DNA from 2 places in the Pseudomonas sp. DG56-2 genome. Region 2 is predicted to be linked to the other one. Evidence: predicted binding sites of a transcription regulator. Region 2 holds the regulator's gene; the other holds the start of a gene.

Region 1 (6,636 bases), 2.7 Mb from region 2:
CGTTCTCAGTGCCCGGGCCATGGCTGCCCGCGGTCTGTTCCGGATCTGGCTGACCCTGGCCTCGAGCATTGTCATGTTCCTCGGCCTGATGGAGCTGGACTTCTATCGCGAGTTCCATCAACGCCTGAACGGCCTGGTGTTCCAGTATGTGAAGGAAGATCCGAAAACCGTACTGAGTATGCTCTGGTACGGCTTCCCGGTGGTGCGCTACCTGTTGGCCTGGGCCTTTGGTACCTGGTTGCTGAGCTTGCTGTTCAAAGGCATCGACCGCCTGACCCGTCCGCGTGGCGCCTATCAGAATCAAACCGCAAACACGCGCGCCGTTGCGCCATGGTATGTGCGTGGTGTGGTGTTCTTCATGATCCTGCTGGTGGCGGTAATCGCCGCGCGCGGCACGCTGCGTCAGGGCCCACCCATGCGTTGGGGGGATGCCTTCACCACCGATTCGAACTTCGTCAATCAGTTGGGCCTCAATGGCACCCTGACCTTGATCGATGCGGCCAAGAGCCGTTTCGGTGAAGACCGCGCCAATGTCTGGAAATCAACCATCGAGCAAACCCTGGCAACCCAGACGGTGCGTGACATGCTGCTGACCGACAACGACAAGCTGGTCGATGCCGACAGCGCAGCCGTGCGCCGTGATTTCACCCCACCAACCGCCAACACCCTGCCGATCAAGAACGTTGTGGTGATCCTCATGGAAAGCTTCGCCGGCCACTCGGTTGGCGCGCTGGGCAGCCCGAACAACATCACCCCGTACTTCGACAAGCTGGCCAAAGAAGGGCTGTTGTTCGACCGCTTCTTCTCCAACGGCACCCATACCCACCAGGGTATGTTCGCCACCATGGCCTGTTACCCGAACCTGCCAGGGTTCGAATACCTGATGCAGACGCCCGAAGGCGGTCACAAGCTGTCTGGCCTGCCAGCGCTGCTCAGTGCGCGTGATTACGACGACGTGTATGTCTACAACGGCGATTTCGCCTGGGACAACCAGTCGGGGTTCTTCGGCAATCAGGGCATGACCACGTTTATTGGTCGCAATGATTTCGTCAATCCGGTGTTCTCCGACCCTACCTGGGGTGTGTCCGACCAGGACATGTTCGACCGTGGCGCCGAAGAGCTGGCCAAAAACTACGGCAAGAAGCCGTTCTATGCATTGCTGCAGACCCTGTCCAACCACACGCCGTACGCGTTGCCTGCGCAATTGCCGGTGGAGCCCGTCACCGGCCAGGGGCGCCTGGATCAGCACCTGACTGCAATGCGTTACTCGGACTGGGCCCTGGGTCAGTTCTTCGAGAAGGCACGCAAAGAGCCGTACTTCAACGAGACCCTGTTCGTGATTGTGGGTGACCATGGTTTTGGCAACCACCAGCAAGTGACCGAGCTGGATCTGGGCCGCTTCAACGTGCCGCTGCTGCTGATTGCGCCGGGCATCCAGGAAAAGTTCGGTGCGGTCAACCACACCGTCGGCACGCAGATCGACATCGTGCCGACCATCATGGGCCGCCTGGGTGGTGAAACCCGTCACCAATGCTGGGGCCGTGACTTGCTCAACCTGCCGGCTGGCGATCAGGGCTTCGGCATGATCAAGCCTTCGGGCAGCGAGCAGATTGTTGGCCTGGTGAAGGGGGATCGTATCCTCATCGAATCCAAGGACATGTCACCGCGCATGTATCGCTATGAGCTGGGGGCAAATTTCAAGGCCGAACTGATCGAAAGCCCGGATCAACAGGACCTGACCCACAAGCTTGAGTCGTTTATCCAGACAGCCACCAAGAGCTTGCTGGATAACACTGCAGGCGTTGTCCACGGTACACCTGAGTAACACATTGTCCGTGCCGCACTAAGAAAGGGGTCTTCGGGCCTCTTTTTTTATGGCCGCTGGAACCTTTGTCTAAAATTTTTTTCACTCGACGCGGTCAACGTGAAGTAGGCAGATTTACCTGGAGTGTCGATGCAGAGGAGAGTCCAATGAAAGCATGGGTCATTACCTTTGTTGACCAGAAGGGCGAGCGCACCTCGCTGCCATTCATGTCCGAGCAGGAACCTGGTATCGAGGAGGCGGCGCGGCTGATACGCGCCCATCTGTATCCGGTCATGGATGAGCTGGACCTCAATGATTTCCAGGATCGCGCCTCCATGCCCACTGCCAAATGGCTGAAAGAGCAGAGTGGGGTGGAGATAACGTCGATTAGCGAGGCGCCTTGAGCCCTCTAGTTGGCGCGCTTGGCAACTTCGCGCTACGCTGCAATCAAGGTCGGGCCGTTTTTTTGGCTGCCCGGACTTGCCGATCCACGTCATGCATCAGCTCGAATTGCCCCCGCACGATTTGTGTCGCGGGCAGGTGCGTTTTGCACTGAAAGTCTATCCATCGGTAGTTAGGAGGACGATTCATGAGCAGCCAATACGAGGACATCAGCAGCACAGTGCTGCGTCAGATGAAAGAGGGTGGCTTTAACTTCGCCCAGATTCATCCCATTGAGTTCTACGCGGTTTTTCCCGATGAGGCACGGGCACGACGGGCAGCAGGACAGTTTCGTGGGGAGTCGCTCAGCGCTCAGATCCATGAGCGTGACGATGGCGCCTGGCATTTGGAGTTAAGCAAGGTGATGTACGCCACCTATGGCGGCATTGACGAATTCGAACAGGACTTCGAAGCGTTGATAGCTCCCCTGGATGGTGAAATCGAAGGCTGGGGCGTGAAACAGGAACGCCAGCTGGCCTGACAACGCTTCGCAATGAAGCGTCGCCTACCAACGTGATCGAACGGTTGCACGCATCTGGTGCAACCGTTCTTTATTCAAAATACAACCTGTTGAAATTAAAGGATTAATGCCGCTGGCACGAGGCTTGCGATGGCCTGGGTGCACGGGTGACAAGGAGTTCGGCATGATCCGCACCTTTTACGATGAGATGTATAGCGCTGACGGCCTGGTCCGTCCTCATTACCGGGAGTTCGCCCGCTGGTTGGCCGACACCCCGCCGGAATTGCTGGCGCAGCGTCGGCGCGAAGCCGATCTGCTGTTCCATCGCGCCGGTATTACCTTCACCCTTTATGGCGACGAGCAGGGTACCGAGCGCCTGATTCCGTTCGACACCATTCCACGCAGTATTCCGGCCAGCGAATGGCGCATGGTCGAGCGTGGCTGCATTCAACGGGTCAAGGCCCTGAACCTGTTCCTGGCCGACCTTTACCACGACCAGCGCATTATCCGCGCTGGAATCGTTCCCGCAGAGCAGGTGCTGGCCAACGATCAGTACCAATTGGCTATGCAGGGGCTGGACCTGCACCGCGATATCTACTCGCACATTTCGGGTATCGATCTGGTCCGTGATGGCGATGGCAGCTATTACGTGCTCGAAGATAATTTGCGTACCCCTAGCGGCGTCAGCTACATGCTCGAAGACCGCAAGATGATGATGCGGTTGTTCCCTGAGCTGTTCGCCGCCCAGCGCATCGCGCCTATCGACCACTACCCCAATCTGTTGCTCGACACCCTGAAAAGCGCCAGCCCCCTGGATGACCCCAGCGTGGTCGTGCTGACCCCTGGGCGCTTCAATAGTGCTTTTTTCGAGCACGCCTTCCTGGCGCGGGAGATGGGCGTCGAACTGGTGGAAGGTGCCGACTTGTTCGTGCGCGATGAGCGCGTGTTCATGCGCACCACCGATGGCCCCAAGGCGGTGGATGTGATCTATCGGCGCCTGGATGATGCTTTCCTCGATCCCCTGGCGTTCAATCCTGATTCGCTGCTCGGCGTGCCAGGGCTGCTTTCGGCCTATCGCTGCGGCAACGTGGTGTTGGCCAACGCCATCGGCACTGGGGTGGCCGACGATAAATCGGTCTATCCCTATGTCACCGACATGATTCGTTTCTATCTGGATGAGGAGCCGATCCTCAAGAACGTCCCGACCTGGCAGTGCCGCAAACCCGCAGAGCTGTCCCATGTGCTGGCGCACCTGCCTGAGCTGGTGGTCAAGGAAACCCAGGGCTCGGGTGGCTACGGCATGCTGGTGGGGCCGGCGGCGACGCGGGCCGAAATCGAAGCGTTTGCCGCCAGGATCAAGGCGCGCCCTGCGGCCTATATCGCCCAGCCAACCCTGTCGCTGTCCACCTGTCCGACCTTTGTTGAAAACGGCATCGCCCCTCGACACATCGATTTACGCCCGTTTGTACTGTCTGGCCGCGAAACCCGGGTGGTGCCCGGCGGCCTGACGCGGGTGGCGCTGCGTGAAGGCTCGCTGGTGGTCAACTCGTCTCAGGGCGGCGGTACCAAGGACACCTGGGTGGTCGAGGATTAAGCCATGTTGAGTAGAACTGCCTCAGATTTGTACTGGATGTCGCGCTACCTGGAGCGAGCGGAAAACCTCGCACGGATGCTCGATGTCAGTTACTCCCTGTCGCTGATGCCGCAGGACGGTCGCGGCGACGGCCTGGAAGAAGTGGCCATGCCACTGCTGATCACTGGCACCCTGGATGATTATCTTGAGCGTCACGGGCAGTTGCATGCCGAGCGCTTGTTGCACTTTTTTGCCCTGGACCCAGATAACCCGGCAAGTATCTACAGCTGTCTGGGGGCGGCCCGCGCCAGCGCCCATGCGGTACGCGGGCGGATAACCGCTGACATGTGGGAAAACATCAACGCCACCTGGCTGGAGATTCGCGGTATTGCTGAGCAAGGCCTGGGCCGCTACGGCTTGAGCCGCTTTTGTGAGTGGATAAAGGAACGCTCGCACCTGTTTCGTGGTGCAACCTACGGCACCATCATGCGCAACGATGCCTTCCGATTCATTCGCCTGGGCACCTTCATCGAGCGTGCCGACAACACTTTGCGCCTGCTCGATGCCCGCTACGAAATGCTCGGCGATGAAGCCGAGGCAGTCAGTGACAGCTCGGCCCGTGGTTATTACCAGTGGAGTGCCTTGTTGCGGGCGCTGTCTTCATTCGAGGCCTACACCGAGATTTATCGCGACGCACCGGCAGCCCGCCATGTGGCTGAGCTGTTGCTGTTGCGCGCCGATGTGCCGCGCTCACTGCGGGCCTGTACTGAGGAAATCGATCTGATCCTGGCCAGTTTGCCGGGCAGCAATGGTCGTGCGGCTCAGCGCCTGGCCGCCGAGGTGGATGCGCGGCTGCGCTACACCGGCATCGATGAAATTCTCGCCGAAGGCTTGCACCCCTGGCTGACCCAGTACATTCCGCTGGTACGTCAGTTGGGCAATGCCATCCAAAGCGCTTACCTGGAGGCCGTATGAGACTGACCATTAGTCACGAAACCGCGTACCACTATGAAGATCAGGTGCGCACCAGCATCCAGTACCTACGCTTGACGCCCAGTGACAGTGACCGTCAGCACGTATTGAGCTGGCAATTGGACTTGCCACGGCCGGTGCGGGCGCAGCGAGATCCGTTCGGCAATATCCTCCATGTGTTGAGCCTGGAAGAGCCGCATTCGGATCTGTTTATCAGTGCGCGTGGTCTGGTGGAAATCGATGAAACCTGTGAAACCGAACATGATGCGCAATCACCGTTGCCCTTTCTGCGCTTTACCCGCCTGACCGAGCCTGACGAAGCCTTGCGTGCTTTCGCCAGCCAACTTTGCCGCAAACGACGTGATCGTTCGGCGTTGATCGAATTGATGGGTGCCCTTAACCAGCACATGGCCTACCGCCCCGGCAGCACCGCAGTCGATACCAGCGCCGCCCAGGCGTTTGCCGCAGGCGCTGGTGTCTGCCAGGACCACACTCACGCCTTTCTTGCCTGCGTGCGCAGCCTGGGCGTGCCGGCGCGATATGTGTCGGGTTACCTGTTTGACAGTCAAAACCAGGAAATGGCCAGCCATGCCTGGGCTGAAGCCTGGCTGGACGGTGCCTGGTACAGCTTCGATGTCACCAATCAACTGGCCAGGCCCGAGCGCCATCTCAAGCTTGCGGTTGGCCTGGACTACCTCGATGCCTGTCCGGTTCGAGGCATGCGTCGTGGTGGCGGTTTCGAGCAGATGCACGCCAAGGTTCTGGTGCTGCCCGGCCTGAGCGCTCAACAGCAATAAGCCTCACGGCTGTTTGCGCGAGGCCATGTGCGTAAGGTAGGCAAGCAGGTCATCGAGCTGCGGATCGCTGAGCACGTCAGCACTGAAACCGGGCATTTTTGCCTGTGGCCAGCGTCGCAGGCTTTGCGGATCGCGAATGTAACTGCGCAGGAAGGCTGGCTGGAAGTATTCGGTAGGGTTGTGCGGCAGGTTCAGGTCCGGACCGAACTGTGCGTCGCCAGCGCCATTTAGGCGGTGACAGGCCAGGCAGTTTTTCTGGAACAGGGCAAAACCACGGTTGATAGCGTCGTCGCTGGCCAGTCGAGCATCCGGTAGCAAGGCCGGGAAACGTTGCGCAACGGGTGCCAGGCGCCGAATGCTGGCAACCTGGAAGGGCCATTGCTCAGGGCTGATGCCGCCTGCTTGCGGGTTGGTCCATACCAGGTAGAACGGGCCGGCGCTGTGTTTGCCTGCGCCCAGTGCAGGCCAGGGTTTGGCCGGGTCTTCAACCGCAAGCCAGGCCCGGGCTGGGCCGTTCTTGAGTAAGGGGGCTGCTGGCATCTCTGCGGCAAAGCCATCATCGGCCACGGCCTGAAGGTGATCCTCCGGC
Region 2 (6,636 bases):
TATTCCTCACCTGTATCAAGGCCGCGAAGATAAAATGGTGGTGCTGGACGAACTTCTTGGCCAACTCAACCTAAGCTATGAACAGGTCGCCTATCTGGGCGACGACCTGCCCGACCTGCCGGTGATCCGTCGCGTCGGCCTGGGCATGGCAGTGGCCAATGCCGCAACCTTCGTACGCGAGCACGCCCACGGGATCACCAAGGCCCGTGGCGGTGAAGGCGCCGCACGAGAGTTCTGCGAGTTGATCCTGCAAGCCCAGGGCAATCTCGACGCGGCCAATGCCAATTACCTGTAGAGCGACACATGTTCAGTAAAAAGATTCGAACCATTGCGCTGTTCAGTGTGATCGCCGCCTTGCTGGTGGCGGTCGGCTACTGGAACATCAGTCCCGAGACCTTCCTCGACAAGCCCCAGGCGACCGTCGACAAGAACGCAATCGATTACTACGCCACCAATGCCCACAGCGTGCAGTTCCTGCCTGATGGCAAAATGCAGTACGAGATGACTGCAGATAAGGTCGAGCACCTCATGGTCAGCGAAGTGACCTTGCTGACCAAGCCGGACCTGCAGATGTATCGCGGCACCACCTACCCTTGGCATGTGCAAAGTGAAAAGGGCGAGGTCAATCCTGACGGCACTGAAGTGGAACTGATCGACTCGGTACGGGTTGCCCGGACCGATGAAAAGAACCGCACCATGATCATTACCAGCAGTCGCATGACCGTATTCCCGCAGAAGCAATATGCTCAAACCGAGCAAGCCGTTAGAATCGACGGCGCCGGTGGCGTCACTACGGGCAATGGAATGAAAGCGTATTTGAAAGAAGGCAGGATGGACCTGCTTTCTAACGTAAGAGGACAGTATGAGGCTCGTTAAAACCCTCCCCTTTTTGCTCAGCCTGAGCGCAGCACTGGGAAGCGCGAGCGCCTGGGCCCTGCCGAACGACCGCGATCAGCCTATCCGTATCCAGGCCGACAACGCGCATCTGGATGACAAGAAAGGCGTTGCCACCTATACCGGCGACGTCATCATCACTCAAGGGTCGATGATGATCAAAGGCAATACCGTAACCATCACGCGCGCCGAATCCGGCGATATCGACGTGGTGACTTCGGTGGGCAACCTGGCCTACTTCGAGCAGCAGCAGAGCGCCGCCAAGCCCGACAAAATGCAAGGCTATGCCGTGACCATCCAGTACCAGGCACAAAAAGATCTGGTCGTGCTCACCGACCGTGCCAAGGTAGTCAACGAAGGCAATACCACCGAAGGCGAGAAGATCGTCTACAACACCAAGTCCCAGGTAGCGACTGCCGGTCGTGGCGGCAACGTGACCACGCCGCGCCAACGTATCGACATGGTGATCCAGCCGAAGAAGAAGGCCGAGTAAATGGCGACCCTCAAAGCCCAGCACCTGGCCAAGAGCTACAAGAGCCGGCAAGTGGTACGCGACGTCAGCCTGTCTATCGACAGCGGCCAGATCGTCGGCCTGCTAGGCCCTAACGGCGCCGGCAAGACCACCTGCTTCTACATGATCGTTGGCCTGGTCCAGGCCGATCAGGGCCGCGTCCTGATCGACGACCTGGATGTCAGCCACCAGCCCATGCATGGCCGCGCACGCGCCGGCATCGGCTACCTGCCGCAAGAAGCCTCGATCTTTCGCAAGCTTTCGGTTGCCGACAACATCATGGCGATCCTCGAGACCCGCAAGGACCTCGACACCGCCGGACGTCGCAAAGAACTGGAAAGCCTGCTGCAGGAATTTCACATCAGCCACATTCGCGACAACCTTGGCATGAGCCTTTCCGGTGGCGAACGTCGCCGCGTGGAAATTGCCCGCGCCCTGGCTACCGCGCCGAAATTCATCCTGCTCGATGAACCCTTTGCCGGTGTCGACCCGATTTCGGTCGGTGACATCAAGCAGATCATCCACCACCTCAAGGCCAAGGGCATCGGTGTGTTGATCACCGACCACAACGTCCGAGAGACCCTGGATATCTGCGAAACAGCTTACATCGTCAATGATGGTCAACTGATTGCCGAAGGCGACGCAGAGACTATCCTGGCCAACGACCTGGTCAAAGAGGTCTACCTGGGCCACGAGTTCCGCTTGTAAGTTCGAAGCGACCAGCATTTGCCTTGGGCTGCTGATCCGGTGAAATCCGGCTTAATTGGTACGGCACCCTAGGCAAACGCTCCAATTTCAGGCATATAACTTGCTTAAAGTTGGCGCTTCGGTGCCCTTGTAGTGGATGGCGCATGTGCGCCGGCGAAAAAGGTGTTAAGCCCCTGCCATGAAACCATCGCTCGTCCTAAGAATGGGCCAGCAACTGACGATGACTCCTCAGTTGCAACAGGCTATCCGACTACTCCAGCTGTCTACCCTGGACCTCCAACAGGAAATCCAGGAAGCGCTGGAGTCGAACCCGATGCTCGAACGCCAGGAAGAAGGCGAGGACTTCGATAACAGCGACCCGATGGCGGATAACGCCGAAAGCAAGCCTGTCGCCGAAGTCCAGGACAGCAGCTTCCAGGAAACCACGCAAACTGTGGATAACCTGGAAGATGGCGAATGGAGCGAGCGCATACCCAACGAACTTCCCGTCGATACCGCCTGGGAAGACATCTACCAAACCAGCGCCAGCAGCCTGCCCAGCAACGACGATGACGAGTGGGACTTCACCACCCGTACGTCGGCGGGCGAGAGCCTGCAAAGCCACCTGCTCTGGCAGTTGAACCTGGCGCCGATGTCCGATACCGATCGGCTCATCGCCGTTACCCTGATCGACTGCATCAACAGCCAGGGCTACCTGGACGAAACCCTCGAGGAAATCTGCGAGTCCTTCGATCCCGAGCTGGACATCGAGCTCGATGAAGTCGAAGCCGTGCTGCACCGTATCCAGCAGTTCGAACCGTCCGGAATCGGCGCGCGCAACCTCAGTGAGTGCTTGCTGCTGCAATTGCGCCAGCTGCCAGCCAATACCCCCTGGATGGCCGAATCCCAGCGACTGGTGCGAGACTTCATCGACCTGCTCGGCAGTCGCGACTACAGCCAATTGATGCGCAGGATGAAACTCAAGGAAGACGAGTTGCGCCAGGTCATTGAACTGGTCCAGAGCCTCAACCCTCGCCCGGGCTCGCAGATCGAATCCAGCGAGCCCGAATATGTAGTCCCCGACGTAATCGTACGCAAGGACAACGAGCGCTGGCTGGTCGAACTCAACCAGGAAGCCGTGCCGCGCCTGCGGGTCAACCCGCAGTACGCAGGATTCGTGCGCCGCGCCGATACCAGTGCCGACAACACCTTCATGCGCAACCAGTTGCAGGAGGCTCGATGGTTCATCAAAAGCCTGCAGAGCCGCAACGAAACCCTGATGAAGGTTGCCACCCAGATCGTCGAGCACCAGCGTGGTTTCCTCGACCACGGCGACGAAGCAATGAAGCCATTGGTCCTGCACGACATCGCCGAGGCGGTGGGCATGCACGAGTCGACCATTTCTCGGGTCACCACGCAAAAATACATGCATACACCTCGGGGAATTTACGAGCTGAAGTACTTTTTCTCCAGCCACGTAAGCACCTCTGAAGGCGGCGAGTGCTCGTCTACAGCGATTCGCGCGATCATCAAAAAACTGGTTGCAGCGGAAAATCAGAAAAAGCCATTGAGTGACAGCAAGATCGCTGGTTTACTGGAGGCACAAGGCATCCAGGTAGCCCGTCGCACCGTCGCCAAGTACCGCGAGTCCCTCGGCATTGCACCGTCGAGTGAACGCAAGCGACTGATGTAGCCCCTAGGATCGCCACAGCAGTTCAGTGGCAGGCGCAACACCTGCCTCTTATGCACGGGCAACAAAAGGAGAAGCTGTATGCAAGTCAATATCAGTGGACAGCATGTAGAAGTCACCCAGCCGCTGCGCGAGTACGTCGAACAGAAACTGAAACGGCTGGAAGGGCACTTTGACAAGATTACCAACGTAACGGTGATCATGAAGGTCGAGAAACTGCAGCAGAAAATTGAAGCAACGCTGTTTATTCCCGGCGGCGAAGTGGTTGCAAATGCCGAACACACAGACATGTATGCAGCGATCGACGCCTTGACCGACAAGCTCGACCGCCAACTGAAAAAACACAAGGAAAAACAGCAAAGCCTGCTGCAAGGTGCAGCGGCCCGCTGATCCCCCTCATCCATGATCCGACTTGAAACCATCCTGACCCCCGGCCGTTCCTTGGTGAACGCGCCGGGTGGCAGTAAAAAGCGCGCCCTCCAGGAAGTCGCCACCCTGATCCACCGGGAAGTTCCGGACCTGGAGATGCAGATCGTTTTTGAAAGCCTGTTTGCCCGGGAGAAACTCGGGTCGACCGGATTTGGTAATGGCATTGCCATTCCACATTGCCGCCTCAAAGGTTGCACTTCCCCCATCAGCGCCCTGATACACCTGGAAGCACCGATCGACTATGACGCCATCGATGGCGCCCCGGTCGATCTGCTGTTTGTCCTGCTGGTTCCCGAAGCGGCTACCGATGCGCACCTCGAGCTGTTGCGCCAAATTGCCAGCATGCTCGACCGAAAGGACGTGCGTGACCGGCTACGTGCCGCCCAGAGCAGTGAAGCCCTGTACCAGGTTGTACTGGACGTACAGAACGAGCACTGAACATGCGCCTGATTATCGTCAGTGGCCGATCCGGCTCCGGCAAGAGCACCGCCCTCGCAGTCCTGGAGGACCACGGCTACTACTGCATCGATAACCTGCCTGCCGGACTGCTGCCGCAGCTGGCTGAAAACGCCCTGATCAACACCGAGTTGATGCAGCCGAAAGTGGCAGTGTCGATCGATGCGCGTAACCTCCCGAGTCACCTGACTCGATTCCCGGAACTTCTGGAGGACGCCCGAAGCAAGCACATTCAATGTGATGTGCTGTACTTGGATGCCGATGAAGAAACGCTGCTCAAGCGCTTCTCGGAAACCCGCAGGCGCCATCCGCTGACTAACGCCAATCGCTCGCTGGCCGAAGCGATCAAGGTCGAAACCGACCTGCTGGGGCCGATTGCCGACCTTGCCGACCTGAAGATCGACACCACCAACCTGAACCTCTATCAGTTACGTGACTCGATCAAGCTACGCCTGCTCAACCAGCCGGAGCCTGGTACTGCATTTCTGGTCGAGTCGTTCGGTTTCAAGCGCGGCATGCCGGTGGATGCCGACCTCGTGTTCGATGTGCGCTGCCTGCCCAACCCTTACTGGAAGCCGGAACTGCGTGATCACTCCGGGCTCGAACAGCCTGTTATCGATTACCTCGCTGCACAGCCTGATGTCGAGGAAATGTACCAGGACATCTCCAGCTACCTGCTTAAATGGTTGCCACGCTTTGCCGCCAGCAACCGCGCTTACGTAACCATTGCCATTGGCTGTACCGGGGGACACCACCGTTCGGTTTATTTGACTGAACGCCTGGGCCAGTTGCTGCAGCAATCCTTGAAGAATGTCCAGGTTCGCCACCGCGACCTCTAGCCCACAGGACCACCGCCGCGATGCCCGCTCGTGAAATAACCATCATTAACAAGCTGGGGCTGCACGCCCGGGCTGCGGCAAAGTTTGTCGGCGTGGCCGGACGCTTCCCCTGTACCGTGCGCGTCGGTCGAGCCCCCGACAAACTGGTGGACGGCAAGAGCATCATGGCGGTAATGATGCTCGCCGCGGGCAAAGGTACCCAGGTTCACTTGCACACCGAGGGTGAAGATGAAGATGCAGCGCTCACGGCACTGATCGAGCTGATCAACAACTACTTCGACGAGGGCGAGTAAGCGCCCTCGCCCGCCTCTCAAGACAAGGCCGTATCCATCACCATCATCAGGCAGAAGCCCACGCAAAGCCCCAGGCTTGCCAGGCGATGATGACCGTTGCTGCGTGACTCGGGAATGATCTCCTGGGTCACCACCAGCAACATGGCCCCAGCCGCGCAGGCCAAGCCAAGCGGCAACAGCACCTGCGCCACCGTCACCAGCCAGGCACAAATCACCGCCGCCACCGGCTCGACCAGTCCAGATGCCGCACCAATGGCGAAGGCCTTGAACCGGGCCATACCGGCGCCAGCCAAGACCAGGGCAATCACCAGACCTTCAGGCACGTCCTGCAGCGCGATGCCCATCGCCAGACTGTCGGCATCGGCCATCCCACCGCCTGCCGACACGCCGATAGCCATGCCTTCCGGAATGTTATGAGCGACGATGGCAATGACGAAAACCCAGATTCGCGCTGCAATCACCGGCTGTTGGGCGTTGCCCACCAACGCCTCGGGCGATGCGCCGGAGACTTTCAGGTCGACCAGGTAGATACAGAACGCACCGAACAGCAAACCGAAGCTGATCATCCCTCCGGCGCCCCATTTGCCCAGGCCAATCGCCTGAGCGGCATCGAGGCCGGGAATGACCAGGGAAAACGCAGTCGCCGCCAACATTACCCCTGCACCAAAGCCCAGCAACGTATCGGCCAAGGCAACCGGCATACTGCGGATTACCAACACCGGTACTGCACCCAGAGCGGTGCCCAGCGCACACAAGGCGCCTCCTTCCAGCGCGCGCATCATTCGTGGCTCAAGGTCGAGCCAGGCAAAACCCTGGGCCACCAGCAGTGCAAAGCCT

Evidence for each region. Region 2 encodes sigma-54, which starts transcription at its own class of promoters, with help from an activator protein. Its sites were predicted from a motif close to ANTGGCATNNANNTTGCTNT; they were not measured.
Region 1: the regulator sigma-54 is predicted to act here: its motif matches at 2,838-2,857, upstream of D3Z90_RS07370 (circularly permuted type 2 ATP-grasp protein).

What each region holds. Positions count from the first base shown of each region.
Region 1 covers NZ_CP032311.1:1,570,578-1,577,213, forward strand. The annotation lists gene D3Z90_RS07355 (LTA synthase family protein) at 1-1,825, shown strand, start outside; gene D3Z90_RS07360 (hypothetical protein) at 1,972-2,208, shown strand; gene D3Z90_RS07365 (ribonuclease E inhibitor RraB) at 2,394-2,726, shown strand; gene D3Z90_RS07370 (circularly permuted type 2 ATP-grasp protein) at 2,890-4,299, shown strand; gene D3Z90_RS07375 (alpha-E domain-containing protein) at 4,303-5,253, shown strand; gene D3Z90_RS07380 (transglutaminase family protein) at 5,250-6,047, shown strand; gene D3Z90_RS07385 (cytochrome c) at 6,051-6,636, opposite strand, start outside.
Region 2 covers NZ_CP032311.1:4,740,848-4,747,483, forward strand. The annotation lists gene D3Z90_RS21730 (HAD family hydrolase) at 1-295, shown strand, start outside; gene lptC (LPS export ABC transporter periplasmic protein LptC) at 304-876, shown strand; gene lptA (lipopolysaccharide transport periplasmic protein LptA) at 863-1,387, shown strand; gene lptB (LPS export ABC transporter ATP-binding protein) at 1,388-2,113, shown strand; gene D3Z90_RS21750 (RNA polymerase factor sigma-54) at 2,292-3,785, shown strand; gene hpf (ribosome hibernation-promoting factor, HPF/YfiA family) at 3,864-4,172, shown strand; gene ptsN (PTS IIA-like nitrogen regulatory protein PtsN) at 4,185-4,649, shown strand; gene rapZ (RNase adapter RapZ) at 4,652-5,506, shown strand; gene D3Z90_RS21770 (HPr family phosphocarrier protein) at 5,527-5,799, shown strand; gene D3Z90_RS21775 (ZIP family metal transporter) at 5,817-6,636, opposite strand, start outside.